DNA from 4 places in the Actinoplanes sp. NPDC051633 genome. Region 3 is predicted to be linked to each of the others. Evidence: riboswitches for the same ligand, from Rfam matches in the RefSeq annotation. Region 3 holds a riboswitch; each other region holds the start of a gene.

Region 1 (8,913 bases), on a different contig from region 3:
GGCTTGCCGACATCCCGGGTGCCCAGATAGGGGCCCGACACGAAGTCGTGGCCGTCCGCCTTCTCCCCGGCGAACGCCACGAAGAGGCCGTCGGCGGTGGCCTTGCGGGAGTCGTACTCCACCGGGCCGCCGACCACGACGGCCGGGTCCGCGTTCACCAGGGTGCCGCCGGTGATCGAGGCGATCTCACCCATCGAGAGTGGGATCACGCCGCGCCACCCGTCCGTCCCGCCAGCGCCGCCGCCAGCTCCACCCGGTCGTCGAACGGCAGCACCTCGCCGCCGACCTCCTGACCCCGCTCGTGCCCCTTGCCCAGCACCGCCACCACGTCGCGTGGACCGGCGAGCCCGACCGCCTCGTCGATCGCGGCACGCCGGCCGGCCACCTCGATGATCTTCGCCGCGGCGCCGGTGTGCTCGGCGCCGGCCCGGACGGCGGCGCGGATCGCGGCCGGGTCCTCGGTCCGCGGGTTGTCGTCGGTCACCACGACCACGTCGGCGCCGCGGGCCGCGGCCGCGCCCATCAGCGGGCGCTTGCCGGTGTCGCGGTCGCCGCCCGCGCCGATCACGCAGACCAGCCGGCCGCCGCGGGCGGAGGCCAGCTCGCGGAGGGCGGCCAGCGCGGCCACGATGGCGTCCGGCTTGTGCGCGTAGTCGACCACGCCCAGGATCTCGCCCGGCGATGCGACCTGCTCGAGCCGGCCCGGGACCCCGGGGCAGCTCGCGACGCCGCGGGCGGCGGTCTCCGGCGGCACCCCGACGGCGGTGAGCGCGGCGAGGGCCAGCAGGGCGTTCGCCACGTTGTGCCGGCCGGGCAGCGAGACACCGGCCTCGACCGCTCCGGCCGGGCCGTGCGCGGTGAAGCGCTGCCCGTACGCGGAGGGCCGGATCGCCGACGCCCACCAGCCGGCGCTGTCGTCGCCGGCCGCGGAATACGAGATCGTGGCCGGCTTGAACAGCGGGCGCAGGGCTTCATCGTCCAGATTGAGCACCTCGACGCGGCACCGGCCGTCGAAGAGTTTCGCCTTGGCCGCGAAGTAGTCGTCCACGTCGGCGTGGAAGTCGAGGTGGTCGAGGCCGAAGTTGGTGTAGCCGCCGACGTCGAAGCGCACCCCGCCGACCCGGCCCATGGACAGCGCGTGGCTGGACACCTCCATGACCACCGCCTGGACGCCGCGCTCCAGCGCGTACGCCAGCATCGCGTGCAGGTCGGTGGCCTCCGGCGTGGTCCGGACACTGTCGACGGTCAGATCGCCGAGCCGCGTCTCCACCGTGCCGATCAGCCCGGTGGTCAGCCCGGCCGCCTGCAGCCCGGCCTCGATCAGATAGGCCGTCGAGGTCTTCCCCGCGGTCCCGGTGATGCCGATCATCGTCAGCCGCGACGTCGGGTCCCCGTAGATCGCCGACGCCACCGTGCCGAGAACGGCGCGCGGGTCGTCGACGACGAGCACCGGGAGCCCAACGGCGTTCCCCGAGCCCTCGGCGTCGGTCAGGACGGCCGCCGCGCCCCTGTCCCGGGCCTCGCCGGCGAATGACGCACCGTGCCGCCGCGCCCCCGGCAACGCCGCGTACAGATCGCCCGGACGCACCTCACCGCTGGCGTGCGTGACCCCCGTGACGGTCGCGTCACCACCGGTCGCACGGGCGCCCACCAGGGCCGCGAGGTCATCCGTCCGGCGCGGCGGGACGGTCGTGGGACGGGGAATGCCGGGCACGGCGTCAGACCCTACCCGGTGTTCCGCGAACCCCTGCGAACGCCATGGCCTCAGGGAAAGATCTTGAACTTCGGCGGATTGGTGCCCGACGGCGGCACCTTGTAGTGCAGCAGCGTGGTGCGCATCATCTCGGCGAAGGCGGGCGCCGCCACGTCACCGCCGGTGCCGGTCGGCACGTCGGCGAACACCGCGATCACGTACCGCGGGTTGTCCGCCGGCGCCATGCCGATGAACGACCCCGCGTTGTGCTTGGTGTACTGGCCGTCGATCAGCCGCTTGCCCGTACCCGTCTTGCCCGCGATCCGCCAGCCGTCGACGCGCGCCTGCGTACCCGTGCCGCCCTTGCTGTCGACCACCGCCTCCATCAGCAGCCGCAGCTGCGCCGCCACCTCCGGCCGCAGCACCTGGTGGGTGGCCGGCGCCGGAGCCGGAACCGCCGGGCCCTGGTAGGGGATGGTCGCCTTGATCAGGTGCGGCTGCACATACGTGCCGTTGTTGGCGATGGTGGCGTAGCCGGCCGCCATCTGGATGAGGGTGGCGTCGACGCTGTGGCCGATCGGGATCGACCCGGCCGCCGAGCCGCTCCACTCGTCCGGCGGCAGCAGCTTGCCCTCGGCCTCGCCCGGCATGCCCTCGCCGGTGGCCCGGCCCAGCCCGAACTTCTGCTGGTACTCGTAGACGCGCTGCTTGCCGAGCTTGTCCGCGATCAGGATCGTGCCGACGTTCGACGAGTAGGCGAGCAGCCCCGCCATCGTCATCTTGGTGCCCTTCTTCTGCCGGTGCGTGTCCGAGAAGGTATATCCGCCACGCTCCAGCGCCGGGCCGATGGTCAGCACCGAGTCGGGCCTGACCAGCCCCTCCTGCAGCGCCGCGCCGAAGATGAACGCCTTGTGCGTCGAACCCGGGTCGGTGATCACGCTGGTCACCACGTCCTCGCGGTTGACCGGCTTGTAGTCGAACGGCTTCTGCGCGTCGTACGCCGGGTAGCTGGCCTGCGCCAGCACCTCGCCGGTCTTGACATCCAGCACCACCGCGCCGCCGACCGTGGCGTCCACGTCCTCCATCCGCTCACCGAGGATCCGCTGCACCTCGAACTGCAGGTCGCGGTCGATGGTCAGCTGCAGCGACGTGCCCGGCGAGGCCGGGGTCAGCTTGTGGTAGCCGCCGGGGATCTCCTTGTCGAGCTGGCCCCGCCCGGTCTCGTAGACCCGCTTGCCGTCGGTGCCGCGCAGCAGCTCGTCGTAGCGCGCCTCCAGACCCTCGAGCCCGGTGTGGTCCTCGCCGGTGAAGCCGATCAGGTTCGCCGCCAGGTCGGCGCCCGGCACGTCGCGCCGCTCGTCGCGGTCCTCGCGGATGCCCGGCAGGTTCATCGCGGCGATCCGGTCGGCCACCGCCACGTCCACGCCGCGGGCCAGGTAGACGAACCGCACGGCGCCACCGCCCGGACGCTGCTTGCGGGCCATCAGCTGGGTGAGCTTGGACGGTGCGACGCCCAGCAGCGGGGACAGCTTGGCCGCGACCTCCGCCGGCTTCTGCACCAGCTCGGGGTCGGCGTAGATGTACCGCGCCTCGACGCTGTGCGCGAGCACCTCGCCGCCGCTGTCCAGGATGCTGCCGCGCGGCGCCGGCAGCAGCACCTCGGTGAGCCGGTCCTGGCGCTGCCGCAGCAGCCGCTGCAGCGACTCCGGCGACTCGACCACCTGCAGCACGACCAGCCGCACGCCGATGGTCGCGAAGAGGGCGAGCGCCAGCACGGTGCCGAGCCTGAGCCGGCGCGCGCTGTTGGCCAGGCGCGGCGGCTCGGCCGGGACGGCGGGCGCGGGCCGTCTGCGCGGCGGGGCGCTCTTGGCCGGCCGGCTGCCGGCGACACGGCGTGGTTCCGGCGCCATCCGGGTACGCGTACCGCCCGCCCCCGCCCGGACCCGGCCGTTCTGCTTGTCCCTGGTCGCAGGCTCCCGCTTCGCTGCCGTGACCTTCTTGGCCGGCCCCCGCCTCGGTGGCTCGGGGGTCCGTTGCGGGGCGGCCTCGGGCTCCTCGGCCGGCTGCCGCTTGCGCGGCGGCGCCGGCTTTCCCCCGTCGAGCACCTGCAACGCCGGCCGGAACGGATCGGTGGTCCGCCCGGCCCGCGGCGACCGGGTGCGCTGGTCGCGCTCGGCGACGGTGCGTCCCCGCGGCGTGTACGCCCGGGCCTCGCCGATGCCGCCGAAACCGCGCCGGGCACCCTCGTCCTCCGGCGGAACGTCACGGGACGCACCGCGCCGGGGCGGCTGGCCCCGGCGCGGTGGTTCCTCGGCTCTCGGCGACACGGCTTACTGCCCCGTGCCGGGCGCGGCCGCGCCGGTGTTGCCGCCCTGCGGGGCCGCACCCTGCGTCGCCGCGCCCTGCTGCGTCGACCCGGCCTGCGCCGACCCGGCCTGCGCCGACCCGGCCGGTGCCGCGCCGTCCTGCGCGGTGATCGCCGGCTCGCCCTGGCCCGGCTTCGGCACGCCGATGATCTTGCCGTCCGGCAGCCGGATGTAGGCCGGCTCGCCCTTGACCAGGCCGTACCGCTTGGCCGCGGCGTCCAGGCTGCCCACGCTCTCGTACCCGGCCAGCTGGTTCTCCAGCTGCTGCTGCTGCTTGTCGAGCTTGACCTGCTCGTCCTGCAGCGTGCTCAACTCGAAGGAGTTCTCCATCGTCTTCGTGTTGATCAGCAGGATGCCCAGCACACCGGCCAGCACGATCGCGATGACCACCGCGATGAACGGTGCCCGCGGCGCCCGGATCGGCGCCGGCGGCGCCACCCGCAGCGCCGGCCTCGTGGTGCGCACCGGCTCGGTGACCGCGGTGTCCAGCCGCAGCGCGGCCGTCCCCTGGGTCGGCGCCGTCACGGCCGGGCTCCGGCGCACCCCCCGGGCGTCGGCACCCCCCGTGCGACGCGGCGTGTCGGTGGTGCGTGTTTCGGTGGTGCGCGCCTCGCTGCTGCGCTTCTCCGCGGTCCGGCCCCCCGACCGCGGCGCGTACGTACGCTCGCTCATCGTCCCTCCCCCTCCTGGCGTTCCCCCGGGCGTAACCGCCCTCGTCCCCCGTGCGTTGTCGACATGCGAGGCCGTTCGCGGGCGGCCCCGTCGTCGAGTCGTTCCACCGCTCGCAGCCTCACCGAGGCCGCTCGCGGGTTCGCTTCCACCTCCGCCGCGCTCGCCTGCTCCGACCCCTTTGTCAGCAGGCGAAGCTGCGGACCCGTCCCGGGCAGCTCGACCGGCAGGTCGATCGGCCCGGTGCTGCGCGCCCTCGCGGCGATGGCGCGCTTGACGATCCGGTCTTCCAACGATTGGTAGCTCATCACCACAAGGCGCCCGTTCGGGGCCAACGAGTCCAAAGCAGTCGGAACCGCAGACTCGAGTGCGGCGAGTTCGCCATTTACCTCAATGCGTAGCGCCTGAAACGTTCTTTTCGCGGGATTTCCACCCGTTCGTCGCGCGGCGGCCGGGATCGCGTCCTTGACCAGCTCCGCGAGCCGGGCCGTGGACGTGATGCGTCCCTTCTCCCGCTCGCGGACGATGGCCGACACGATCCGCGAGGCGAACTTCTCCTCGCCGTACGTCCGCAGCACCCGGACCAGATCGCCCGGCTCGTAGCCGTTCACGACCTCCTCGGCCGTGCTCCCCCGCGACTGGTCCATCCGCATGTCCAGAGGCGCGTCCTGCGCGTAGGCGAACCCCCGGTCGGGCTCATCCAGTTGCAACGACGACACACCCAGGTCGAACAGGCCACTGTGGAACCGCCCGTGGCCCGTGTTCTCGAGGCCCAGGCTCTCGAGCACCGACGGAAGCTCGTCGTAGACCGCGTGCACCAGGTGCACCCGGTCGCCGAAGCGTTCCAGCCGCCGGCGGGAGTGCTCCAGAGCCTCCGGATCCCGGTCGAGTCCGATGAGGACGACGTCCGGGAAGCGCTCGAGCACCGCCTCGGCGTGGCCGCCGAGACCCAAGGTGAAATCCACGTGTACGGCGAGCGGGAGCTCCAGCGCGGGAGCGAGCAGCTCGAGACAACGCTCGAGCAGCACCGGCACATGCGTGCCCCGTGGCTCCCCCATGTCGACCCCCAGTCGCCAGGCTCTCCTGCGTCACCCGGTCCGATCCGGACGTCGAATCCGTACCGCCAGATCCCCATCCGCTCGTGCCCGCTGCCGGCGGGCGCCGCGCCTGGCGCCGGGGAAGAGGCGCCAGGAACGCAAGCGGCTGGAGATCTCGCAGTACGGACGGGCAGTGACGCCGTCACAGTCCCCCGGGCAGCACCCCCTCTTCGATGTCCGCGAAGTCGTCCTCGCTCGCCGAGAGGTACTCGTCCCAGGACTGCTTGTCCCAGATCTCCACCCGCGTGCTCGCGCCGATCACCACCAGCTCACGGTTGAGGGCCGCATACTCACGCAGGTGCGCCGGGATCGTGACCCGGCCCTGCTTGTCGGGAACCTCGTCGTGCGCGCTGGCGAAGAACACCCGGCTGTAGGCCCGGGCGGCCTTGTGGGTGACCGGCTGCTCGCGCAGCTGCCCCGCGATGCGCTGGAACTCCGGCATCGGGAACACGTACAGGCAACGCTCCTGCCCCTTGGTGATCACGACACCTCCCGCCAGCTCGTCCCGGAACTTCGCCGGAAGGATCAGCCGCCCCTTGTCGTCGAGGCGTGGGGTGTGCGTGCCGAGAAACATCGGCCATCCCCCCTACGCCCCTGCCGGCGGTTCGCGGTCCGCCGAGTCGATGCTGGGCCGGCAGGTCCCCCCTGCCACTGCGCTCCACTCTACTCCACTTCCCTCCACTCGCAACCGGAATGGCGGCGTCCTTGAAACGGATTCGCGGATGAATTGCCAGCTCAGCGAGGTGGAGTGCCAGTGGAGGGGATTCTGGCACCCCAGCCGGTCCGTTTCCCGACATGACGCCCAGGCGGGCAGGAAATCACGTTTTTGATCATGCTTGAGAGGCCGTTCGGACGACCCGGGGAGGAAAATGGAGGGAACACGACGACGGCGGGGCGCGCATCCGAGAACCTCGGACACACGCCCCGCCGTTGCCGTGTTGCTGCCGTGCTGCTGCCTCAGATCAGGCGGCGCACCACGTAGTTACTGCTGAACATCTTGCGCTTGGACACCCGCGCACCGGAGTGCGGCGAGTCCCAGACCTTGCCGCCGCCGGCGTAGATGGCGGCGTGGTACCCGTACGAGCCGGAGCGGGTGATGATCAGGTCACCGACCTGCTTCTTGCTCTTGCTGACGGCCTTTCCGTACCTCTGCTGCAAATTCGCCTTGTGCGGCAGCTTGCGCCCAGTCGTCTTCTTGTAGACGTACATGGTGAAGCCGGAGCAGTCGAAGCGCTTGGGACCCGCGGCACCGAACAGGTACAGCGCGCCCTTGTGCTTCGCGGCCTCGTTGACCACCTTGGTGCCGTTGTTCTTGACGGTGACCTTGATGCCGTTGCTGATGCCCGCGTAGAGGCCGCCGCCGCCCAGGAACTTGAAGCGGAGCGAGGCGGTGGTCAGCGGCTTGGCGATGAAGTTGCGGGACCCCTTGGTCTGCCACGTGCTCCACTTGCCCTTGCGGTAGACCTGCAGGGCCACCCGGCCGGCGGTGACAGCCTTGCCCGTCTTCGGGTGGGTCACCTTCGCGGTCAGCTTGACCGTGTTGCCGTACAGGATGGTCCGCGTGTTGCTGGTCATCTTGACCTTCGCGACCGTCCTCGCCGCGGCCGCGGCCACGACGGGTGTGGCGGCCGCTGCCGGCTGCGTGGCCACGAGCTGACCGGCGCAGAGGCTGAGACCCAGGGACAGCGCGATGGTGCCGGTGCTGAGCTTGCGGCGCCGGCTGATACTGCTTCCGTGCACGGTAGAGATGTCCCTCCGGCACGCCTGCGAGGTTAGCTGTCGGGTTCGGGCGGGAAGGTTGCCCGGCCGCTTGTCGCGGCTTCACCCCAAGGTCCTCGGTTCGGACCGTAAATCCGGGTCCCCCGTCCCTGCCCCCTGGTGCCTTTGTTCGGTACGTGTTCTCGGGTCGTGGTCCCGGACCGGGGCAGGGCTCGGCGTGATCCGGGTGCGCACGACCGGGGAGCGGTTGCTCTCCGGCCAGACCTTGCTACCCGAATTCCCGTACGGTTGCAGAGCGTGAGCGGTGACTCTGTGTAGTTGGCACAATGGACAGTGTCCGGTTTGTGACCGACCCGAGACAAATGCCAATGCGTTGCGCACAGACGTGATCACGAAGCGTCGAAGGTTACGGGTGAGTCACGCCACACAAATTCTGCGTGATGAGATGATCATGGACGGTGGGAAGTCCCCTGTTCACGGCCCTAAACCCTTTTACCGGCCAGGATGCGATCGGCCGGACGGACGAGGCCGCCACCCACCGATTCCGGCAACTCGACGCGATGTCCGGTTCCGGTACTGTCGCGTCCGTGACGGACGGGAAGATGCCCCTACGGGCAAAGGTGGCGAGCTCCGTCTCGCGGACCGCGGCGGCGCTCTCCCGCGCGGCCGGCCGCGGCGACGGCTCGGTGATCGGCGGCTGGATCGGGCTGAAGATCGACCCCGACCTGCTGCGCAACCTGGCGGCCGGGCGGGCGATCGCCCTGGTGTCGGGCACCAACGGCAAGACGACCACCACCCGGCTGACGGCGGCCGCGCTGGGCGTGCTCGGGCCGGTGGCCACCAACTCCTTCGGCGCCAACATGCCCACCGGGCACACCTCGGCGCTGGCCAAGGCCGGCGCCACCCCGTTCGCGGTGCTCGAAGTGGACGAGCACTATCTCGACCGGGTGATCGACGAAACCACTCCCCGCGCGGTGGCGTTGCTCAATCTGAGCCGCGATCAGCTCGACCGGGCGCAGGAGGTGGCGATGATGGCGCAGAAGTGGCGGACCGCGCTCGCCGACCACCCTGACATCCGCGTGGTGGCCAACGCGGACGACCCGATGGTCGTCTGGGCCGCGATCGCCAGCCCGCACGTCACCTGGTTCAGCGCCGGCCAGCGCTGGCACGACGACTCCTGGGTCTGCCCCGAGTGCGGCTCGCCGATCGAGCGCGTCGGCGGCGACTGGCGCTGCACGGGGTGCCCGCTGCGCCGCCCGGCGGCGCAGTGGACCGTCGAGGACGACGGCGTGCTCGACCCGAACGGCGACTGGCACCTGGTCAAGCTCCAGCTCCCCGGCACGGTCAACCTCGGCAACGCGGCCACCGC
Region 2 (8,913 bases), on a different contig from region 3:
GCCCGGCGACGTGCTGCACGGCCGGATCCGCTATCTCGAACACCACGGGCACGAGTCGCTCGCGTACCTCGACATCGGGGCCACCGCGATCATGGTCGACGAGATGGGCAGCGCGGTGCACGACCACCAGGTCGAGGTGGGCGCCTTCAGCAAGATCAGTGCGGCGTTCTCGCGGCTCACCGGCCGGCCGTCGAACGGCGCGGCGCCGGACCGCGAGGAGACGAAGCAGGAGAGCGTGCTGGGCGAGAACGGGCGGCACCACCGGCGCCCGGCCGAGCTCGCGGTGCGGCTGGCACCGTACCCGGCGGTGTCGCCCGGCCACCCTCTCGCCGTCACGGTCCGGATGGACTCGCTGCACTTCTTCGACGACCGCGGCGACCGCATCGACGTCGGCTGGCGCTGACACACCTGAGCATCGCCGCCTATCCATTTGCTGTTACCGAACCTTGACCTCATGCCGTATCGTGCTCTGCACGTCGATGCGGGTCCGTATCGACGATAACGTTGCGACGTGTCGTGAGGGGTGAACCGGCGTGGCCAATGCATCTGGTTTGTTGGTTATCGAGCGCATCCTGCGTGACCGGCAGGGGATCTGGCAGCAGGTCGTCGAGGACCGTGACCTGCCCAAGTTGATCGGCCAGATGCTCTCCAGCACGGTGGTCGCGCTGGCCTGTTACGGAGCCGTCCTGGGGTCCTTCCACGGCTGGTTGATGGCGATGACGTCGGCGGTCAAACTGCCGCTGCTCTTCCTCGTCACGCTGGCCGTCTGCCTGCCGACGCTCTACCTGTTCAACCTGGTCTTCGGCGCACGCCTGTCGGTGCGGCAGTCGCTGGCGCTGGTGTCGGTCGCGCTGACCGTGACCGCCATGCTGGCGCTCACCTTCGCGCCGATCAGCCTGTTCTTCCGGATCACCGCCCCGGACTACGCCTTCTTCAAGCTGCTGAACGTGGCGATCCTCGGCCTGTCCGCGCTGATCGGACTGCGCTTCCTGACCGGCGGCATGCGGGTGCTCAACGAGCACGGCCTGCTGGGACCGAAGGCGGATTCCATCGCGCCGGTCAGCCCGGCCGTGCCGGCGCCGGCTCCGGCGGGTGCGCCCGTGCCCGTGCCGGCCGGTGCGCCCGCTGCCGGCGCCTCCGCTCCGGGTCCGGCCGTTCCCGCGGCCGTGGGCAACGGTCAGCCGATGCACGGCGTGCCGCTGGGCGCGCACCTCCCGGTGCGGCAGCCGCATGCCCCGATGGTCCGCCAGCCGGGCAAGCCGAGCATGACGCTGCTGTACGTGTGGATCTTCCTGTTCGGCTTCGTGGGCACCCAGCTCGCGTGGACCCTGCGGCCGTTCTTCGGCAGCCCCGGCATGAAGTTCAGCCTCTACCGCGAGATCGACGGCAACTTCTACGCGGAGATCTTCCGGACCCTCGCTCATCTCTTCTAAAGCGTGACGGCTGCCCTCGGGGCGGGCAGCCGCGTAGGCTGCTCGTCGGTGGACGAGACATTCGGACCGAGCCGGGGCCGTGATGCGTTGCGTCCGGCTCCGGTCCGGCTTCCGGAGGCCGGCGACGCGGGCGGCACCCTGTTGGATCGTGTCTTCGAGCGCCAGGACATCACGCGGGTGCGGCACGCCGTCCAGGGCCTGCTGGCCGCGTCCGGATTCGCCGGTGACCGGCTCCAGGGCTTCGTGCTGGCGGTCAACGAGATCATCACCAACGCGGTGCTGCACGCCGGCGGGCGCGGGCGGGTGGTGCTGCGCCCGGAAGGTCACTCGATCTGGTGCACCGTCACCGATTCCGGCCCGGGCATCCCGGCACGCTACCTGCACCCGCCGGAGATTCCGGAGGCGTTCGAGGTCGGCGGGCGGGGCATCTGGCTGGCGTACCGGTTGTGCGACGAGGTCACGATGGCGACCGGCCCGATCGGCACGACCATCGGGCTGCGCATGTCACGGCCCGCCGGCCGCGCGGCATCCGGCCTGGTCAACGGCCTGTCGACCGGCGGCTGATACCGTACCGGCGGCCGATGGGACGTGGGGTACCCCCGTTGCGGAGTATCCACGAGCGGGGACGACTACATTGGGGCCGTGCTCGGGCTTCCTCCTCAGGTGACCGCCTGCCTTTTCGACCTTGACGGCGTGCTGACGCAAACCGCCCTGGTCCATAACGCGGCGTGGAAACAGACGTTCGACCAGTTCCTGCAGTCCTGGTCGCAGGAGCACGGGCAGCCGTACGTGCCGTTCGACTCCGGCGCCGACTACCACGAGTACGTCGACGGCCGGCAGCGCGCGGACGGCGTACGCACCTTCCTGACCTCGCGGGGCATCACCCTGCCCGAGGGCACCCCGGACGACGCCCCCGACGCCCACACCGTGAACGGCATCGGGAACCGGAAGAACATCCTCGTCCTGCAGAAGATCAAAGAGGGCGCGGTGCAGGTCTACCCCGGATCGGTGGACTACCTGCGCGCGGCGAAGGAGGCCGGCCTGCGCCGTGCCGTCGTCTCCGCCAGCGCCAACTGCAAGGACGTCCTCGAGGCCGCCGGCATCGCCGACCTCCTCGAGGTGCGGGTCGACGGCGTCGTCGCCCGTGAGCGCAAACTGCCGGGCAAACCCGCGCCGGACACCTTCCTCTACGGTGCCGAGCTGCTCGACACCCCGCGGGAGAACTGCGTCGTCTTCGAGGACGCGCTGGCCGGTGTGGCCGCGGGGCGGGCGGGCGACTTCGGGTTCGTCGTCGGCGTCGATCGGGTCGGGCAGGCGGACGCGTTGAGGACGAACGGTGCCGACATCGTCGTCCAGGATCTGTCCGAACTCCTGACGCGATGAACGCGTAGTTCCGCCCAGACTTTCTCCTTCAGTTCATCGAGAGGCACCACCGTGATCCGTGAACGGGCGTACCCCGTCGACCCTTGGCACATCCGGGAGACCCGGCTGGACCTGGACCTGCTGGCTCAGTCCGAATCGGTCTTCGCCCTCGCCAACGGTCACATCGGCCTACGCGGCAACCTGGACGAGGGCGAGCCGCACGGCCTGCCGGGCACGTATCTGAACTCGTTCTACGAGCTGCGCCCGCTGCCGTACGCCGAGGCCGGTTACGGCTTCCCCGAGTCCGGCCAGACCATGGTCAACGTCACCAACGCCAAGCTGATGCGGCTGCTGGTGGACGACGAGCCGTTCGATGTGCGGTACGGCGACCTGCGCAACCACGAGCGCAGCCTGGACATGCGGGCCGGCACGCTGGAGCGCACCGCGGAGTGGGTGTCGCCCTCCGGCCAGGCGATCCGGATCCGCAGTGTGCGGCTGGTGTCGTTCACCCAGCGCGCGGTCGTCGCGATCCTCTACGAGGTCGAGCCGCTGAACGAGAGCGCCCGGCTGATCCTGCAGTCCGAGCTGGTCGCCAACGAGCAGTTGCCGCCGACCAGCAAGGACCCCCGGGTGGCCGCGGTGCTGGACCACCCGCTGCAGGCCGAGGAGATGCTCGAGCAGAAGTCCGGCGGCCTGCTGGTGCACCGCACCAAGGCCAGCGACCTGCGCATGGCCGCGGCGATGGAACACCTGGTGGAGACGCCGGGCCGGCACGCCATCACCACCGAGGGACACCCCGACTGGCTGCGCACCACGGTCGCCTGCAAGCTCGAGCCGGGGCAGAAACTGCGCGTGGTGAAGCTGGCCGCGTACGGCTGGTCCAGCCACCGCTCGCTGCCCGCCGTCCGTGACCAGGTCGGCGGCGCGCTGGCCAGTGCCCGGCTGGATGGCTGGGAGGGCCTGGTGGACGCCCAGCGGGAGTATCTGGACGCGTTCTGGGACCACTCCGACGTGCAGGTCGAGGGCGACCCGGAGGTGCAGCAGGCGGTCCGCTTCGGCCTGTTCCACACGCTGCAGGCCGGCGCCCGGGCCGAGCAGCGCCCGATCGGCTCCAAGGGCCTCACCGGCCCGGGGTACGACGGCCACACGTTCTGGGACTCCGAGACCTTCGTGCTGCCGGCGCTGACCTACACCCAGCCCGGTGCGGCCGCCGACGTGCTGCGCTGGCGGCACTCCACGCTGGACCTGGCCCGGGAGCGCGCGCAGACCCTCGGGCTGCAGGGCGCCGCCTTCCCGTGGCGGACCATCCGCGGCCAGGAGTGCTCGGCGTACTGGCCGGCGGGCACCGCGGGCTTCCACATCGGCGCGGACATCGCGGACGCGGTGCGGCGCTACGTGCAGGCCACCGGCGACTTCGAGTTCGAGCGCGAGATCGGCCTGGAGCTGCTGGTGGAGACCGCCCGGCTGTGGCGGTCGCTGGGCCACCACGACCGGCACGGGCGCTTCCACATCGACGGCGTCACCGGCCCGGACGAGTACACCGCCGTGGTGGACGACAACATCTACACCAACCTGATGGCGCAGCAGAACATGTTCGCGGCGGCCGAGGCGGCGAAGCGTCACCCGGACGTGGCTCGCAAGCTGGGCGTGGACGACGAGGAGACGGCCTCCTGGCGGGACGCCGCGGCGTCGGTGCACATCCCGTACGACCGGGAGCTGGGCGTGCACCAGCAGTCGCAGGGCTTCACCCGGCTGCAGGAGTGGGACTTCGAGAACACTCCGCCCGAGGCGTACCCGCTGCTGTTGAACTACCCGTATTTCGACCTGTACCGCAAGCAGGTGGTCAAGCAGGCCGACCTGGTGATGGCGATGTACGTGCGCGGCGACGCGTTCACGCCGGAGGAGAAGGCGCGCAACTTCGCCTACTACGACGCGCGCACGGTCCGCGACTCGTCGCTGTCCGCCTGCATCCAGGCGGTGCTCGCGGCCGAGGTCGGCTTCCTCGAGCTGGCCCACGACTATCTGGGCGAGGCCGCCCTGATGGACCTGCACGACCTGCACCAGAACGCGCGGGACGGCGTGCACGTGGCGTCGCTGGCCGGCTCCTGGATCGCTCTCGTCGCGGGCCTGGGCGGCATGCGTGACTTCAACGGTCAGCTGTCCTTCGCGCCGCGGCTGCCCAGCCGGATCACCAAGCTGGAGTTCTCGCTGCTCTGGCGCGGTCTGCGGCTGCGGGTCACGGTCTCGGCGGGCGACGTCACGTACTCGCTGCGCAACGGGCAGGGTTCCGCACGCCTGGTGCTGCTGCACCACGGCAAGGAGATCGAGGTGACCCAGGGCAAGTCGATCACCGTGCCGATCGCGCCGGCGCCGCCGACCGGGCCCGCACCCGAGCAGCCGGCCGGCCGTGCGCCGGTCCGCCGCGCGAGCAACATCTGAGCGGAACGAGAAACCCCGGTCTCCTCGCGGAGGCCGGGGGTTCTGTTTCTCGTCTGCCGGGGCGCTTACAACATGCTGACGTGCACGTGGTCGGTGTGGGCGCTGGCGCCGCGGTAGGACTTCCAGCCCGTCGCCGGGAGCCAGATCTGCCTGAACCAGATCACATAGAGAATGCCCAGCCGGTCCGCGTTGCGGACCAGGAACGCCATCAGGTTGTTGCCGTACTGCTTCATATCCTTGTTGTGCGCGGCCGAGAATCCGCTTTTCTGCAGCGACCAGTCGCAGGCCCGGCCCTTGGGGTGCTCGAACGGTCCGCCGTTGCGATGGCAGCCGACGAAGCGATCGAACCCGGCCTTTTTCACCTCTTTGTACATGTGCAGAGTGCGCGCGGTGATGCACCCGCCAGTGGTGGGGTCGGACACGTTGCAACCCTCCGGCGAGAAGCCGCCGTCGGAGTTGCGGGGCGCGGGGGCCGCCCGGCGCGACGTGGCCGTCACGAAGCCGCCGGTCAGGCTTTCGCCACCGACCAGGGCGAGGGCCTTCTCCGCGGCCTGCTTCTGCTTCTGCATCAGGTTGAGGTTGGCCTGCTGTGCCTTGACCTCCTGGTCGAGCCGCGCCTTGTTGCGCGCCACCTCGTCGATGGCCTCGTTGAACTCGCGCAGCTTCTCGCCGTTGAGCGCGTTCATCTCCTCGAGGGACAACGCCCGGTCGAGGAAGTCACCGGAGCCGCGGCTGTTCAGCAGGAAGCCGGCGGTGGAGATGCCGCCGGTGCGGTAACGCTGCACCGCGACCTTGCCGGCCACCGGCAGCAGCGCGTCGCGCTTCGCCTCGGCCGCGCGCACCTGCACGGCGAGGTTGAGCTGCGTCTTCGTCGACTTGGCGACCGCGGCCTTGGCCTGCAGGTAGCGCCGGCCGGTGGAGTCGAGCACCTCGTTGAGGAGGGGATTGTCGTCGCCGTCGTCAGCTGTGGACGACGAGTCGCCGGGCTCGGCGCTCGCCGGGGACGCGGGAGCGACGACCGACAGGGTCACAGCGACGAGCGGTGCCAGGGCGAGGATCAGCCACCGGCGAGGGCTTGCCGTCATGCATGTTCCTTCCGTGTGGTCCACCGACCGGGTTAGCTGACGGGTTCGGGATGGAAGCGATCCCTACCGCTTTGCAGCGGATGCACCCCAGTGGAACTCGGGTCCCCGGCTCGTCTCGCGACGATTGAGTGGTGGCCCGCCGGCGCCTTGGGGGCGGCGCCTCCTGGCAATGGCCGGACGCGAGCTTACCCGACGAAAGGCCGGTCTTCAGCACTGTCGAAGTGGACAAAAGCCTTAGCTAAGAAAGGCGTCTGTGCGTAACCTCACATCAATGTGAGTCGTTGCCTTCTCTCCGTAGTGGAATCACTGAAGGTGTTTGAAATATCGCGCTCAGTGCTACGGGTGGCGAATCTGGAATTCGTCGGTATCGTTCGTTCCGGTCTCCGTTAGGTAACGGAGACCGCCGCCTAATCGTCACAGACGAGCCGGGGACCCAAATCCCAGGTAGTGGGGTGAATCCGCGTCAGCGGTAGGGATCACTTCCATCCCGAACCCGTCAGCTAACCCGGTCGGCGGCCGAGGGAAGGACGGCAATGAGGCAGAACTCTGTCCGGAGATGGTTGGCCGGCGCGCTCGCGGTGCTGGTGGCGACGGCCGGGCTGGCGGTTGTCACGGGTACGGCCGCGACGGCCGCGCCGGGCGACAACGGCGACGACGGCGAGGGCGGCAAGAAGTCGCTGATCGAGCAGGTCGAGGACGCGTCCAAGGGCTTCGTCGAGGCCAAGGAGGCGCTGGCCAAGTCCAAGAAGCGCCAGGCGCAGCTGGTCGCCCTGCTGAAGCAGGTCGAGACCCAGCTGGGCCCGCGGCAGGCCGCGCTCGACGAGATCGCGCAGCAGAGCTACCGCACCGGCCGGCTCGGGCCGATGAAGGCGGTGCTGAGCGCCGAGTCGACGGGCAGCCTGCTGGACCGCGCCGAGACGCTGGAGACCATCGCGGTCAAGCAGGACCGGGCGGTGCGTGACCTCAAGGAGTCGCGCGACACCCGGCTGCGGGCGAAGGCCGCGGTCGACCTGGAGATCGCGAACCAGCAGAAACAGCTGACCGCCATGGCCAAGCGCAAGGCCCAGGCCGAGAACGCCCTGAAGGCGGCCGGCCAGGGCCAGGACACCGGGTCACCGGGTGGCAGCAGCAGCGGCGGCAGCAAGAAGGCCAAGCCGGGCGGCAACCTGAACGGCGGCTGCACGGTGAACGACCCGACCAGCGGTGGCTGCATCACACCGCGGCTGCTGCACGCCATGAACCAGGCCAAGTCGGCCGGCTTCGACCACTACGTGCACTGCTGGCGCGAGCAGAACAGCGGCGAGCACCCGAAGGGCCGGGCGTGCGACTTCGCCGCCGACAAGGGTGGTTTCGGCGGCGACGCGACGGGCAGCAGCAGGACCTACGGCAACAACCTGGCGAACTACTTCATCGGCAACTCGGGGACGCTGGGTGTGCTGTACGTGATCTGGTACCGCCGGATCTGGCTGCCCAGCAGCGGGTGGAAGTCGTACTCGGGCGCCGGCGGCGATCCCTCCAGCGACCACACCAACCACGTGCATCTATCGGTGAAGTGACCGGCGAGGGAGTGCGAGCCTACTTACGCATGTAGGACTCGTACTCCTTCAGCACGTCCTCGGTCGGGCCGTCGGCCCGGATCACCCCGGACTCCAGCCAGATGCTGCGCTCGCAGGTCGAGCGGATGGACGCCTCGCTGTGGCTGACCAGGAAGACCGTGCCCGCCTCGGCGCGCAGCTCGCGGACCCGCTCCTCGCTGCGCCGGCGGAATTTCGCGTCGCCGGTGGCCAGCGCCTCGTCGATCAGCAGCACGTCGTGCTTCTTGGCCGCCGCGATCGCGAACCGCAGGCGAGCCGCCATGCCGGACGAGTACGTCTTCATCGGCAGCGAGCTGAAGTCACCCCGCTCGTTGATGCCGGAGAAGTCGATGATGCTCTGCGTCTTCTCCCGGACCTCGCCCGGTGACATGCCCATCGCCAGGCAGCCGAGCGCCACGTTGCGTTCGCCGGGCAGCTCGTTCATCAGCGCCGCGTTGACGCCCAGCAGCGACGGCTGCCCGGCGGCGTAGATCGAGCCGCGCTCGGCCGGCAGCAGCCCGGCGATCGCCCGCAGCAGCGTCGACTTGCCGGACCCGTTGCTGCCGACCAGCCCGACCGCCTCCCCGCGGTACGCGACGAAGCTGATCCCCTTGATCGCGTGCACCTCGCGGATCTGGGCCGACTTGGTGCGCGTGACCAGTCGCTTGAAGCTGGCCAGCGGGCTGCTGGGTCCACCGCCCGAGCCGTAGATGCGGTAGACGATGTGCGCGTCGTCCACGATGACCGTGGGCACCCGCGTGTCGGTGGGGTCCAGCACCACGGCCGGACTCGTCGGCTCAGCCACGGCCGTACCCCTTCTCTCCGCGCCAGAAGTAGACGAAGCCGACGATGAACACCACCACGGCCCAGCCCACGGCCTTCAGCCACAGCACCCCGACGGGGTCGACCAGCTTGACGTTCTCCATCAGGGCGTGCCGCATCAGCTCGATGTAGATCAGCAGCGGGTTCGACTCCACGATGGCCAGCAGCGTCGGGTGGTGCTCGAACATCTGCTCGAAG
Region 3 (4,513 bases):
CCACGACGATCGTCGCCAGGTGCAGCATCCGCGGCAGCCGGTCCCAGCCGAAATACCACAGCGCGAGGAACGTCGCCTCGAGGAAGAACGCGAGCATCCCCTCGATGGCCAGCGTCGGGCCGAAGACGTCGCCGTAGAAGCGGGCGAACGCGCTCCATCCCATGCCGAACTGGAACTCCTGCACCAGCCCGGTCACGACGCCGACGGCGAAGGTGATGATCAACAACTTCCCGGTCAGCTTCGTCAGGAACAGCAACCGATCCTGACGGGTACGCAGCCACGCGATCTGCAGCCCGGCCGCGATCGCCGCCAGGCTGATCGACAGCGGCACGAAGAAGTAGTGGTAGATCGTGACGACGGCGAACTGCAGCCGGGTCAGGTCGAGCACGTCCATGCGAGGCTCCCCTACGACGTCCTGTAGTAGATACTACGTCGCGTAGTACGACGTCGTGCAGTAGACTGGCTCACATGGCGCTGGGAGACCTGGAACGCGAGGTCATGACGCAGTTGTGGGCGGCGGGGGAGCCGCTCACGGTGCGGCAGGTCCACGAGCGGCTGAGCGGGCGCGGCCTTGCCTACACGACGGTGATGACCGTGCTCGACCGGCTGGCGAAGAAGTCCGTGGTGGTGCAGGAGAAGGACGGCCGGGCCTACCGGTACGCGCCGGCGCAGACCCGTGAGCAGATGACCGCGAGCCTCATGCTGGACGCCCTGAGCGACACGCCCGATCAGGACGCGGCTCTGGCGTACTTCGTCGGTCAGCTCCCGCCGGACGCCATCGCCGCCGCCATCGAGGCCGCGAAAAAGGCGTGACCGCGCTGCTGCTCGGCGCGCTCGGGCTGACCCTGTCGCTGGTCGTGCCCGGCGCGCTGGCCGGCGCCCGCTGGCCGGACCGCGCGCCCGCCGCCGCGGTGCTGCTCTGGCAGGCGATCACCCTGGCCGGCGTGCTGTGCGCGCTCGGCGTGGTGCTCGCCGGGCCGGAGGAGCTGGTCCGCGCCGCGGGCAGCGGCCGCCGGGTCGCGGTGGCCGTGCTGGTCGCCGCCCTGGCCGTGGCCGCGCTGATCGTCGTCCGGCTGCTGGTGTCCCTCGCCGGGGTGATGTGGCGGTCCCGCGCCAGGCGCGCCCGGCACCGGCTGCTGGTGGATCTGCTGGATCGGGCCGAGCAGCGCGCCGGCCTCGATGTGGACAATCTCCGGATCCTGGACGGCGCCCAGCCGCTCGCCTACTGCGTCGCGGGCCGGGAGCCTCGCGTCGTGCTCACCGGTGGCGCTCTCGACGTGCTCGACGACGCGCAGGTCGCCGCCGTCATCGCGCACGAGCAGGCCCACCTGCGGCACCGCCACGAGCTGGTCCGCGAGTCGTTCACCGCGTTCTACAAGGCGGTGCCGCGGCCGCTGCGGTCGCGGGCGCCGCTGGACGCGGTCAACCTGCTGCTCGAGATGGTGGCCGACGACGCGGCGGCCGCCCGCGTCGGCCCGCGAACGGTGCGCGGGGCCCTGGAACGACTGAGCGACGGGGGAGACGGCCGCGGCCGGCGACTCGACCGGCTCGCCGGGGCGATGACGACCTCGCCCGCGCTGACCGCCGTCGTCGTGGTCGTCGCCGTCGCCCTGCTGGTGCTCCCGACCGTGGTGGTCGTGGTGCCGTGGCTCAGTGCGGCCGTCAGCAGATGGCCACTGTAAGTCACTCCCGGGCGTCGAGTTTCCGATCAACCCCTTTGCTAGTACGGTGGTGCCCGGCCTGACAGCCCCCATCGCCCACCCCCGGGCGACCTGTCCGGCCACCGCCCAATCACGTTGAGTGAGCCGGGGACCCACGAAGTCCCATGGGGTGAAGCCGCGAGGTCTGCGGCCGGGAGCGCTTCCCTTCCGAACCCGTCAGCTAACCCGGTCGGCGGCCGAGGGAAGAAAGGGATACGCCCTAACGTGAGCCGCGCAGCCCGTCGCCTGCTCTGCGTTCTTGCCGCCGTCGCGGCCACCATCGTCGTCCCCGTCGCCCCGGCGCAGGCCGTGCCTTCAGTGCCTTCGCCCGGCAGCGTCGAGGACCAGATCGACCAGCAGTGGAACAAGCTGGAGCCGGTCATCGAGCAGTACAACAACGTGCACAACAAGCTGGTCGCCAACCGCCGGCAGCAGGCGGCCCTCCAGAAGCGCCTGACCCCGCTCGAGGTGGAGGTCAACGTCGCCATGGCGCAGGTGCGGGGCCTGGCCGCGGACGCGTACAAGCAGGGGTCGCCCGGAGCCGTCAAGGCCTTGATCATGACCGGCGACCCGGGTGGGCTGACCGACAAGCTGATGTTCCTGGACCAGTACGCGAAGCACCAGCGGGCCGAGGTCAAGGACGTCTCCGACCTGCGCGACAAGCTGGCCTCCGACAAGGCCGACCTGGACACGCTGACCGCGACGCTGGCCACCCAGGACACCGCGCTGGCCCGCAGCAAGGCCTCGATCGAGAAGAAGATCGCCGACCTGCAGAAGCTCCGGGTCCAGGCGTACGGCGACGCCGGACAGGACGACGGCCCGCTGCGCACCGGCCCCTGCCCGGTCACCTACACCAACGACAAGGGCGGCCGGGCCGCGCAGAAGGCGTGCTCGCTGATCGGCAAGCCGTACGTGTTCGGCGCCGAGGGCCCCGGCGGCTACGACTGCTCCGGCCTGACCAAGACCGCGTGGGCCGCCGTCGGCGTGCACCTCGAGCACTACACGAGGGATCAGTGGGGTCAGGGCCGGGCGATCGGCAAGGCCGACCTGCAACCCGGCGACCTGGTCTTCTACTATCCGGGCAGCCTGCACCACGTCGCCCTCTACATCGGCGGTGGCAAGGTCGTGCACGCCCCGCACACCGGCGACCACGTGCGCATGGCGTCCATCGACCGGGGGCCGATCGCGGGCTACCGGCGACCGGGCTGACGGATCACGGGCTGACCGGTCAGTAGTTGAGCCAGGGCGCGTCGAGGTCCTCCTCGACGTACAGCTCGTAACCGTTGCGGGTGCGGCGCTTCGACCGGTACATCGCCGCGTCCGCGTGGCGCAGCATGGTCTTCGCGTCGGTGCCGCCGGGGAAGGCCATCGCCACGCCGATGCTGCAGCCCACGTCGAGGCGCAGGCCGGCGACCGAGCTGTTGCGCTCGATGCCCTCGATGATGCGGGAGGCCACGGCCATCGCCTCGTCCGCGCCGCCGACCCGGGTGAGCACCACGCCGAACTCGTCGCCGCCCAGCCGGCCCACCGTGTCGGTGTCGCGGACGGTCCGGCGCACCACGTCCGCGATGGCGTTCAGCAGGCGGTCGCCCACCTCGTGCCCGTACGTGTCGTTGACCAGCTTGAAGCCGTCCAGATCCAGGAAGAGGAACCCGACCGGGTGCTGGTAGCGGGTGCCGTGGGCGAGGGCGCGCTCCAGGTCGCGGGTCAGCGTCGGCCCGTTGGCCAGCCCGGTGAGGCTGTCGTGCGCGGCGGCGTGCGCGATCCGGTCCTGTACCGCCCGGCGCTCGGTGATGTCCCGGTGGTGCCCGACCACGGCGTGCACCTGGGGGTGCGACAGCATGTTGCGCAGGATGACCTCGTGCCAGTGCCAGGCGCCGTCGGCGTGCCGGAACCGCATCTCGGCGGTGTGCTCGACGCTGTCGTCGGCGGCCAGCACCCGCTCGTGCAGCTCGGCATCGGCCAGCAGATCGTCCGGGTGCACGTACTCCCGGAGCCGCTTGCCGGCCACGTCGTTCGGGAAATAGCCCATCACCTGGGCGATGGCCTGGCTGGCGTAGGTGACCGTGCCGTTCGCCTCCGACATGGTGATCACCTCGGAGCCGTCCCGCAGCAGCGCCCGCAACCGCTCCTCGCCGGCCCGCAGCGCGGCCTCGGCCCGCTCCCGCTGCTCGGTGGAGTGCCCGATCACGCGGGCGGTCGTCAGCGTGCCCAGAGCGATCAGCATGGAGACGCCGTGGCCCTGGGGCAGGGGCAGGTAGCTTTCCAGGAGCCCGGTCATGAAGGCCAGCTCGCCGAGCCCGATGGAGACGGCGCTGCTGACGGCGAGCGGCTTCCACGACCGGGAGCCGTCCGCCCTGAGGTACAGCGTGAAGATGTGCAGGTGCGCGACCGCGAGCAGCGCGCCCCACCCGACCATGTACATGACGGCGGTGGTCAGCAGCACGTGCACGGCGATCCGGAGCCACAGCCGGCCGCCCGGCCGGCCGCCGGAGACCCACCGCTGCACACCGGACTGCTGCCAGGCGGCGCCGGCCACCAGGGCCACGGCGATCCACCACAGCGGCGTGTTGCCGGACAGCCCGAACTGGCGCAGGACGACGATGACGACCAGCGCGGCGAGCGGTTCCAGGCCATCCCGGCCGAACCGCTCCACCATGGCCCGGAATGCCCGGAACCTGTCCGCTCGCATCTCGTTGTCCCTCCACCACCGCCACATGGTTCCGGCGTAGTGGAACCATCGGCCGCGCCACGCGGATGTGAACCCCTTCCGGACGGAAAACTTGGCCGTCGGCGGGTGCATAATGCCAAGC
Region 4 (8,913 bases), on a different contig from region 3:
GTGTCCGGAAAGCGGTGCCGCATCAGCTCCGCGATGGCGATACCGTCCGAATCGGACAACTCGGGATCCAGCAGCACCACGTCCGGACGTAGTTCTCCGACCAGACTCAACGCTTCCTGCCCGGTTCGGGCATGTCCGACATACCGCAGGTCAGGCTGCCCACGCAGGGCAACACCGAGCAGTTCGGCGAAGGTCTGATGGCCGTCCACGACGAGCACCGTGATCGTCGCGTCACTCATGAGCCACCCTCCTTCGGACATCGAACACAGTCGCCAGAGTCTATGTTCACCCGCCAAGAATGCCCGCCGTATGAACAGTCTGATCGAGTACGCGTCTCGGGAGCGTTCCCACTGCCCGCCCGCACACCGGTTCAGCCCATCCGGCTGTGATAACAGGTCTTTCGGTCGAGCGCACCCCCTCACGCCACGGTGGAACGTTCTTGTCGTACCCCGCCCGCACAATTCTCCCGTGCTGAGTCGCGTACCCCTGACGCCCGAGATATCCCTGCACCTGGCCGAGCCCGGCCGCGGGCTCTTCGACGTGTCCGGCGGTGAGTTCCACAGCGACCGGCCGCCGCCGTTCTGGTCCTTCGCCTGGGCCGGCGGTCAGGCCCTCGCCCGCTACGTCCTGGATCATCCCGACCTGGTCCGCGCCCGCCGGGTGACCGACCTCGGCACCGGCTCCGGGCTCGTGGCGATCGCGGCCGCCCGGGCCGGCGCGGCCGCGGTGACGGCGGTCGACAGTGATCCCGCGGCGGTCGCGGCGGCGCTGCGCAACGCGGCGGCCAACGACGTGGTCATCGCGGCCGCGACCACCCCGCCGCCGGCCGCCGACGTCGTGCTGGCCGGTGACGCGTTCTATACGGAGCGGGTGGCCGAGCAGATGACCGCGACGCTGCTCGCGGCCCGGCGATCGGGCGCTCGCATCCTGGTTGGCGACCCGGGGCGGGGGTATTTCCCGGAGCGGCTCTTCGACCGCACGGCCGAGTACGACGTGCCGGTCCCGCCCGCGCTGGAGTCGACGCAACGGCTGACCACGATCGTGTGGGAGATGCGAAACACAATGCGTTCAGCAAACAACCACTTGTAGGCTACACGCATCTGAAGGCCGACCCACGAGGACAGCAGTGACAGAGCAGGGCGCCGCCGGTCGTCTGGCCGGGGAACTTGTGCGATTCACCCGCCTGGGCGCACGGGCCAAAGGCATGCTCAACGTCGGAGATCTCGGCGCCGAGTTCTCCGCACTGATGCTGCTGTTCCCGTTGCGGCATATGGGACCGATGCGGGTCACCGACCTCGCTGAGGTCAAACAGGCCGACCCGTCGACGGTCAGCCGGCAGGCGGCGCAGCTCGTCAAGGCCGGCCTGGCGCGCCGCGAGGCCGACCCCGCGGACGGCCGGGCCTCGCGCCTGGCGGTCACCGAGGCCGGCCTGGCCGCCTGCGCACGGATGGCGGACGCACGGCACGCACTGCTGAGCCGGGCCCTCGCGGACTGGCCGCCGGAGCGGGTCGAGCAGTTCGCCGCCCTGTTCGCCGATTTCAACAGCTCCGTCGAGGCGCTCCTGCGCAGTGACTCGGCCGCCACATCACGGGAGAACGCGTGAGCGACACAACCACCGCGCCGGCTCGAGGCGGGGCATCCGCCCAGCCCTCGGCCGACTTCACGCACCGCCAGATCATCACGGTGCTGATCGGCCTGATGATGGGCATGTTCCTGGCCGCCCTCGACCAGACCATCATGGCCACCGCGACGCGCACCATCGCCGACGACCTGAACGGCTTCGACCTGCAGGCCTGGGCCACCACGGCCTTCCTGATCACGTCCACGATCTCGACGCCGCTGTACGGCAAGCTGTCCGACATCTACGGACGCCGGCCGTTCTTCCTCTTCGCGATCGGCATCTTCATCGTCGGCTCGATCCTCTGCGGCCTGTCCCAGAGCATGTACGAGCTGGCCGCCTTCCGCGCCATCCAGGGCATCGGCGCGGGCGGCCTGATGTCACTGGCCCTGGCCATCATCGGCGATATCGTCCCGCCCCGGGAGCGCGCCAAATACCAGGGCTTCTTCCTGGCCGTCTTCGGCACCGCCAGCGTGATCGGCCCGATCCTCGGCGGTTTCTTCGCCGGCGCCGACACCCTGCTCTGGGTCGACGGCTGGCGCTGGGTCTTCTACCTCAACGTGCCGATCGGCATCGCGGCGATGATCGTGGTCGCCCGGGTGCTGCACCTGCCGCACACGCGGGTCAACCACCGCATCGACTGGCCCGGCGCGCTCACGCTGATCATCGGTCTGGTGCCCCTGCTGACCGTGGCCGAGCAGGGCCGCGACTGGGGCTGGGGGTCCGGCCGGTCGGTCGCCTGCTTCGTGATCGGTGCGATCGGCCTGGTGGCGTTCGTGTTCGTCGAGCGGGCGTACAAGGAGGAGGCGTTGCTGCCGCTGCGGCTCTTCGGCAACCGGACGGTCGCGGTCAGCTCGGCGTCCAGCACGATCCTCGGCATGGCGATGTTCGGCGGCCTGATGACCGTCCCGCTGTACCTGCAGATCGTCAAGGGCTCGTCTGCGACCATGGCCGGCCTGCAAATGATCCCCTTCGTGGTCGGCATCATGGGCGGCTCGATCCTGGCCGGGCAGCTCATCGCCCGCACCGGCCGCTATCGCATCTTCCCGATCGTGGGCAGCGTCCTGATGGTGGTGGCGCTCGGGCTCTTCAGCATGATCGGCGCCGACACCCCGCTGTGGCGGGTCATGCTGATCATGGTGGTGATGGGCCTCGGCCTGGGCGGCAACATGCAGCCGATGATCACCGCGGTGCAGAACGCGGTGAGCCCCCGCGAGATCGGCGTGGCGACCAGCTCGGTGGCGTTCTTCCGCTCGATGGGCGGCACGCTCGGCACGGCGGTCTTCCTCTCCGTGCTGTTCAACGTGCTGCCGGGCAAGATCAACGATGCGTTCGGCGCAGCGCGCAACACTCCGGAGTTCCAGCAGGCACTGGCCGCCGACCCGAGTCAGGCCCGGGTGCTGCAGCAGGCGCAGGGCGGCGATGCGCTCAGCGACACCTCGTTCTTGAGCCGCCTCTCCGACGTGGTCGCGCACCCGTTCAAGGAGGGCTTCTCCGACGGCATCCAGATCGTCTTCCTGATGGCGCTGGCGGTGATGGTGATCGGCCTGATCATCGTCTTCTTCCTGCCGGAGATCCCGCTTGCGCAGCGTTCGGCGCAGCAGCAGCGGGCGGCGGACGCGCTGGCCGCGGAGAACTCCGACGGAGTCCCGGGCGAGGTCGGCGCGGGCCCCGACGCCGGCACGCCGCACAACACGGTCGCCGGCTCAGACGGCGGCACGCCGAACGGAAGGGCCGCCGGTGCGCACCGGGCGGATCCCGACCGGGTTCCGGCCGGCCAGGATGGCAACCCACCGAGCTGACGGCGATGTGACGAACGAGGGGATGCGGGCCACCGGCCGGCATCCCCTCAGCCGTCTTCCAGCGGCCTTCGGATTCAGTGGCCGGGCTCTCGGGTCCGTGCCGCCGCGGCGATCAGCCTCTCCGCCACCGTCTGACGATCCAGGCCGAGCCGCTGGGCGGTCTCCTGCAGCACGTCGTAGGCCTCGCGCACCCCGCACCCGCGCTGCGCGATGATCACGCCGATCGCCCGGTCCACCGTCGCTCCCTTGCTCAGGGCCGCCCGGCGGGCCAGCTCACCCAGCAGGATCTCCGCCTGGTTCACGATCGCCATCGCGGTGAGCAGCAGCTCGGGCGCGACGCCGTCGGGTCCGCGCACGAACAGGCTCAACGCCCCGACCGACTCCCGTTGCACGTCGAGCGGGATCGCGGCCACCGACTGCACGCCCTCGTCCCGCGCGCACTCCGCGAGAGCGGGCCAGCGCGGGTCGGTGACCAGATCTTGCGTGGTGACCAACGTGCGGGTACGCGCCGCGTCCAGCCCCGGTCCCTGTCCGGTCCGGTACTGGCAGTCGTCGACGAGCCGTCCCTCCCCGCCCGAGGCGGTCAACGTCAGCGGCTCGCCCTCGGTGATCGAGACGATCGAGCAGCGCACCGCGCCCGGCACGGCTCCCACCGCGAAGACCGCGAGCCGATCCAACGCCTGCGACAGGTCGTCGGTGGACAGCAGCCGCTCAGAGAGCTCATGCAGCAGCCCGGCAATCTCGACGGGATGCGGCCTCGCGGGCTCGACGACGACGGGCACGGCTGGTCCATCCACGAGAGGTTCGAGAAGCTGAGCCGGCACCGCGGACGCGGGACCGGTGACCACCTCGGGCTTGCGGGCCTGAGCTGTGCGGCGTGTCTGGTTGGGAGCGGCCGCGCCGCCTATCTGCGGCGCTCGCCGAGGGACGACGCGCCCGGCGCTCCGTCGAGGGTCAGGCACGCGAGGATCCTGCCACGTCCAGCGCAGACACGAAAGTTTGTGCCCCTATCGGGTTCCTTCGGCGGGTGTGACCGTCTCTCCCGAGGTGCGGTTTTCCCGAGCTAAGCCGAGATTGTCCTCGCGTTCGTCCGACTCCTCGAGGATCGCCTCGGCCTGCGCCTCGGGATCGGCACTGCCGGCCGCCCGCTCTTCCGGCAGCAGGTCGGCCGCCCGCCGCTCGGCCCGCTCATCACCCTCGTGGAAGCTCATGAAGATCGGATACCCGGCCTGTCCCCCGGTAATCCGTCAGGGTGGGCCGTCGCGGTCGAGGCCCGACCAGCCCTCCGGGCTCTCCGGCTCGCCGTCGTCACCCTCGCTGGAGACGTCCGAGTCGACGGTGGTGTCCTGGTGCTCGTTGGCGAAGTCGACGTCGGTCTCGTCCTCGTCGAACGCCTCAAGATGATCCTGCTGGGTCATGCCGCCCGACTACCCGAGCGCCCCGCCCGCAAACAGTTGGTGTGGCCCGCGTCACAACCGGTCATGGAATCGTGACGGGTGGTCGAAGGTTGAGAACAGATGTCGGTGCGACCAGTGTCCCCGGGCCTCACCCTTTGCCTTCACGGACTACCGTTCGGCTGGAGCCGTGTTGTGCCTTTCGCCGCGAGGCGACCTGCGCACCGACATCCGCGCCGCCCCCGATCTCGGGGGCGGCGCATTGCTTTCCGGCTAGAAGTCCTGGGTGAGCCGCGACGGGTCGACCTCGCGGCCGGGATAGCGCGCCATGTATTCGGTCTCCAGCTCGGCCGTGCGGCGCAGATGGTTGTCGAGCGCCGCGTCCGGGCCGTGGCGCAGTGTCTGCAGCCTCGTCCGGTGCAGGCTGGCCAGTTCGCGGAACAGGTCGTCGTCGCCCAGCCCGGCCGGGTCGATGCCCGTCTCCGAAACGACAAGATCGGGATCCGTCATCACACACCTCCATGGATTGCTGGTGCACAGCGTGCCCGCCGAGGCGGTCACCGAAACGGCGCGGCTACGCTGACAGGCATGAAAGGGTTGTGGACCCCGGCGTGGATCGCACGCCACGTGGCCGCGCTCGTTCTGATCCTCGCCTTCCTCGCCCTTGGCTGGTGGCAATACACGCGAGCCGCCGGTGGCAATGCACTGAGCTGGGGATACACGGTGCAGTGGCCGGTCTTCGCGGGCTTTGTCGGCTTCCTGTGGTGGCGTGAGGTCCAGCTGGCCCGCAAGGGCGTGCCGACTGCGGAGAAGGCCCGCAGAGGCGTGCCGACGGCGGAGAAGGCCGAGGTCGGCCGGCCGGTCCGAGTTCCCAGCCGAGCCGTGGCGCAACCCGACGACCCCGAGCTCGAGGCCTACAACGACTACCTCGCCTGGCTGGCCGCCCACCCGGGCGCCCGCCCCGGCGACTACCCGGGCAAGAGATAAGGAACGTGCATCGTGCAGGGAGCCCTGACCCGCTATCGGATCATCGCCTGGATCGTCGGCGTGGTGCTGATCGTCCTGGTCGTGATCGGCATGCCGCTCAAGTACCTGGCGGACAACGACGCGGTGGTCGCCGGCGTCGGGCCGGCACACGGCTTCCTCTTCATCCTGTACGTGCTGGCCACCTTCGACCTGGGCCGCCGTCTGCGCTGGCCGCTGCCCAGGATGGTGCTGATCATGCTGGCCGGCACGATTCCATTCCTGTCCTTCTGGGCGGAGCGAAAAGTGTCACGCGGGTGGGCTCGAAATGCCGAAAGTGACGCTCTGAAAGCGTAGGAATACTGGCCGCTATCTGGATCATGGTGACTTTACCGGCCATTGGCTTAAGTCACTCTAAGAAAGCCTTGCCTTTCCGTGATCCATCGATAAGTTAATGCGGTTGGATCGGTCCGCAGCCACTCCCCTCCGGTGGCGCCGGCCCAACGCCGCCGAGTCGGTCCCCCAGGCCGATCCGGGGAACCAGGTTTCCGGGGCGAATCCGTCCGTGACAAAACGGACGGTAGGGCTCTTCTTCCCAGCCCGAGTCCGTCAGCTAACCCGGTAGGCGGCACACGCGGAAGAAAGGCCACAAAGCGTTGTCCCACGTCCGTACGAGGTTCCGGACGCTCGCCGTCGTCATGATGGCGCTGGCGATCACCGGCACGGCCGCGACGGCCGCCCAAGCGGCACCGTCGAGCGACGTCAACAAGAAGATCCAGAAGGCATCGGACCAGCTCGAGGACGTCGTCGAGTCGTACAACGCGATGCGGATCAGTCTCGCCAAAAGCAAGGCGGACGAAAAGAAGCTGGTCCAGTCCCTGGGCCCGGCCAAGGTCGCCCTCGCCGCCGCCAAGGTCGAGATGCAGAACATCGCGAAGACGGCGTACAAGAACGGCGACGTCGGCACGATCAACGTCGTGCTGGAGGGTCCGGGCAGCCTGCTCGACCGGATGAGCGTGCTCGATCAGATGTCGCGCAGCAGGCAGCGGCAGATCGACAACTACACCGCCACGACGAAGAACTTCACGACGCGGCAGGCGGCTCTCAAGGCGACGCAGGTCAAGCAGACCGCCGAGGTCAACGAGCTGGCGGCCCGCAAGAAGAAGATCGAGGCCGACCTCAAGAAGCTGTACGACATGCGCAGCGCCGCGTATGGCAAGCCGACCTCGTCGGGCAGCAAGTACACCGGTCCTGTGCCGACCATCGCGGGTTCGGCCGGCAAGGCGGTCTCGTTCGCGTACAACGCCATCGGCGTCATGTACAAGTACGGCGCCGACGGGCCGGACGGTTACGACTGCTCCGGGCTGACCTCGGCGGCGTGGCGCAAGGCCGGCAAATCGCTGCCGCACAACGCGGCCGCGCAATACTCGGCCACCGCGCGGATCAGTAAGTCCGAGCTGAGACCAGGTGACCTGATCTTCTACCGGAGCAACGGCCACGTCGCGCTGTATGTCGGCGGTGGACAGATCATCGACGCCTCACACGCCGGCGAGCCGGTGAAGAAGCGCACGATGAACATCATGACCCCGAACGGATACGGCCGGGTCAAGTAGCGGACGAGCGCACGAAAAAGGGCCGGGTCACCCCGGCCCCTTTTTTCGTGCTCGAAACCTTACGCGGCCTGCAGGCCCTCGGCCCGCGCCAGCTCCCGCAGCCGGCCCAGCGCCTGGATCTCCAGCTGGCGGATCCGCTCGCGGGAGAGGGAGAAGCGGGAGGCGACCTCGGTGAGCGAGTGCTCGCGGCCGTCCTCGAGGCCATACCGCGCCCGCATGATGCCGGCCGACCGGTCGTCGAGGTGGTTGAGCAGACCCTCGATGCGCGACCGCTCCAGCGCGGTCAGCACGATCTCCTCGGGCGAGGGGGCGTCACCGTCGGCGACCAGGTCACCGAGGTTGGTGTCGCCGTCGTCGCCGACCGGGGTGTCCAGCGACACCGTGTCCTGCGCCCAGCGGGTGAGCTCGTTGACACGCTCCACCGTCACGCCCAGCGCCTTGGCGATCTGCTCGGGCTCCGGGTCGGCGCCGAGCTCGCGAACGAGCTGGCGGGTGACGTTGCGCATGCGGTTGACGTCCTCGACGAGGTGCACGGGCAGGCGCACGGTGCGCTCCTGCTGCGCGATCGCCCGGCTGATCGCCTGGCGGATCCACCACGTCGCGTACGTCGAGAACTTGTAGCCGCGCTCGTAGTCGAACTTCTCGACCGCGCGAACCAGGCCGGTGTTGCCCTCCTGGATCAGGTCGAGCATCGGCATGCCGGAACGTACGTACCGACGCGCGATCGACACGACCAGTCGCAGGTTGGCGCGGATGAACAGGTCCTTCGCGCGCTGCCCCTCGGTGACCAGCCGCTCCAACTCCTCCCGGCTGACACCCCGGCGGATCTCGGTCTGCTCGAGCAGGTGCTCGGCGTACAGGCCGGCCTCGATCGCCTTGGAGAGGTCGACCTCTCGGGCGGCATCCAGCAGAGGTGTCCGGGAGATCTCGTGCAGATACACGCCAACGAGGTCGCGCTCCTCGGCGACCTCATCGGTCCGCATCACGGTGTTCTTCTCCACGCTGTCCACGGTCCCCTCATTGCCTTCACTAACCCTGTTACGGGCGATACCTGCGTCCATCAGTCCCTCCCCGTAACGTCCGCAGAACCTGCGATGCCGAACTGCGCTGCGTGCTGAACGTCTGCGTTGCTGAACTTCGCTATGCACAACAGATGGCGTCCCGAAGTGATTCCGGCTGGTGAGTCGAAAGTGTCACGAATGTCTGAGCGTGCGCTGAGAGCCCGGTGCATACTTACTGAAGAGCGCCATCGCATAGTCATTCGGAGCCGCACCCGCCGGCGGATGCGTTCTGTCGCATACTCGTCGCCCGCTTCATGACACCATCGACCCCTCGTCCGCCGCAGCGACGGGCATCACGACCACTCCTGCGACGCTCGTCACTACCCTGTACGGCCTAGTAGCCAAGAGGGTTCAGCCCCAAGATCGGCGGGTTGCCGCGGGCCCTGATGCAATCTCTGCACGAAACGGCCCCGTCACCACGGTGGAACGGGACCATCAGCCACAATGCGCCACGCTGCGCTG

The links. Region 3 has a riboswitch for cyclic di-AMP ahead of AB0M20_RS27815 (NlpC/P60 family protein). Riboswitches for the same ligand answer to the same signal wherever they lie in the genome.
Region 1: another riboswitch for cyclic di-AMP. It lies ahead of AB0M20_RS11565 (C40 family peptidase); the one in region 3 lies ahead of AB0M20_RS27815 (NlpC/P60 family protein).
Region 2: another riboswitch for cyclic di-AMP. It lies ahead of AB0M20_RS01910 (hypothetical protein); the one in region 3 lies ahead of AB0M20_RS27815 (NlpC/P60 family protein).
Region 4: another riboswitch for cyclic di-AMP. It lies ahead of AB0M20_RS02185 (NlpC/P60 family protein); the one in region 3 lies ahead of AB0M20_RS27815 (NlpC/P60 family protein).

Annotation. Positions count from the first base shown of each region.
Region 1 covers NZ_JBFAZH010000148.1:282-9,194, forward strand. The annotation lists partial or broken gene AB0M20_RS11535 (Mur ligase family protein) at 1-209, opposite strand, end outside; gene AB0M20_RS11540 (UDP-N-acetylmuramoyl-L-alanyl-D-glutamate--2,6-diaminopimelate ligase) at 206-1,714, opposite strand; gene AB0M20_RS11545 (penicillin-binding transpeptidase domain-containing protein) at 1,765-4,020, opposite strand; partial or broken gene AB0M20_RS11550 (hypothetical protein) at 4,180-4,731, opposite strand; gene rsmH (16S rRNA (cytosine(1402)-N(4))-methyltransferase RsmH) at 4,728-5,798, opposite strand; gene mraZ (division/cell wall cluster transcriptional repressor MraZ) at 5,968-6,399, opposite strand; gene AB0M20_RS11565 (C40 family peptidase) at 6,783-7,565, opposite strand; cyclic di-AMP (ydaO/yuaA leader) riboswitch at 7,572-7,729, opposite strand; gene AB0M20_RS11570 (MurT ligase domain-containing protein) at 8,147-8,913, shown strand, end outside.
Region 2 covers NZ_JBFAZH010000013.1:15,323-24,235, forward strand. The annotation lists gene AB0M20_RS01885 (ATP-binding cassette domain-containing protein) at 1-403, shown strand, start outside; gene AB0M20_RS01890 (hypothetical protein) at 552-1,433, shown strand; gene AB0M20_RS01895 (ATP-binding protein) at 1,482-1,997, shown strand; gene AB0M20_RS01900 (beta-phosphoglucomutase family hydrolase) at 2,076-2,816, shown strand; gene AB0M20_RS01905 (glycoside hydrolase family 65 protein) at 2,868-5,234, shown strand; gene AB0M20_RS01910 (hypothetical protein) at 5,300-6,319, opposite strand; cyclic di-AMP (ydaO/yuaA leader) riboswitch at 6,326-6,460, opposite strand; cyclic di-AMP (ydaO/yuaA leader) riboswitch at 6,714-6,849, shown strand; gene AB0M20_RS01915 (hypothetical protein) at 6,853-7,875, shown strand; gene AB0M20_RS01920 (ABC transporter ATP-binding protein) at 7,895-8,698, opposite strand; gene AB0M20_RS01925 (ABC transporter permease) at 8,691-8,913, opposite strand, start outside.
Region 3 covers NZ_JBFAZH010000608.1:157-4,669, forward strand. The annotation lists partial or broken gene AB0M20_RS27800 (cytochrome ubiquinol oxidase subunit I) at 1-394, opposite strand, end outside; gene AB0M20_RS27805 (BlaI/MecI/CopY family transcriptional regulator) at 469-813, shown strand; gene AB0M20_RS27810 (M56 family metallopeptidase) at 810-1,682, shown strand; cyclic di-AMP (ydaO/yuaA leader) riboswitch at 1,775-1,911, shown strand; gene AB0M20_RS27815 (NlpC/P60 family protein) at 1,926-2,909, shown strand; gene AB0M20_RS27820 (diguanylate cyclase) at 2,929-4,392, opposite strand.
Region 4 covers NZ_JBFAZH010000016.1:1,197-10,109, reverse strand. The annotation lists gene AB0M20_RS02235 (response regulator transcription factor) at 1-239, opposite strand, end outside; gene AB0M20_RS02230 (50S ribosomal protein L11 methyltransferase) at 469-1,089, shown strand; gene AB0M20_RS02225 (MarR family transcriptional regulator) at 1,127-1,603, shown strand; gene AB0M20_RS02220 (MDR family MFS transporter) at 1,600-3,420, shown strand; gene AB0M20_RS02215 (GAF and ANTAR domain-containing protein) at 3,495-4,202, opposite strand; gene AB0M20_RS02210 (hypothetical protein) at 4,428-4,631, opposite strand; gene AB0M20_RS02205 (hypothetical protein) at 4,668-4,838, opposite strand; gene AB0M20_RS02200 (DUF6158 family protein) at 5,088-5,324, opposite strand; gene AB0M20_RS02195 (hypothetical protein) at 5,403-5,801, shown strand; gene AB0M20_RS02190 (DUF3817 domain-containing protein) at 5,814-6,134, shown strand; cyclic di-AMP (ydaO/yuaA leader) riboswitch at 6,275-6,420, shown strand; gene AB0M20_RS02185 (NlpC/P60 family protein) at 6,434-7,390, shown strand; gene AB0M20_RS02180 (sigma-70 family RNA polymerase sigma factor) at 7,450-8,451, opposite strand.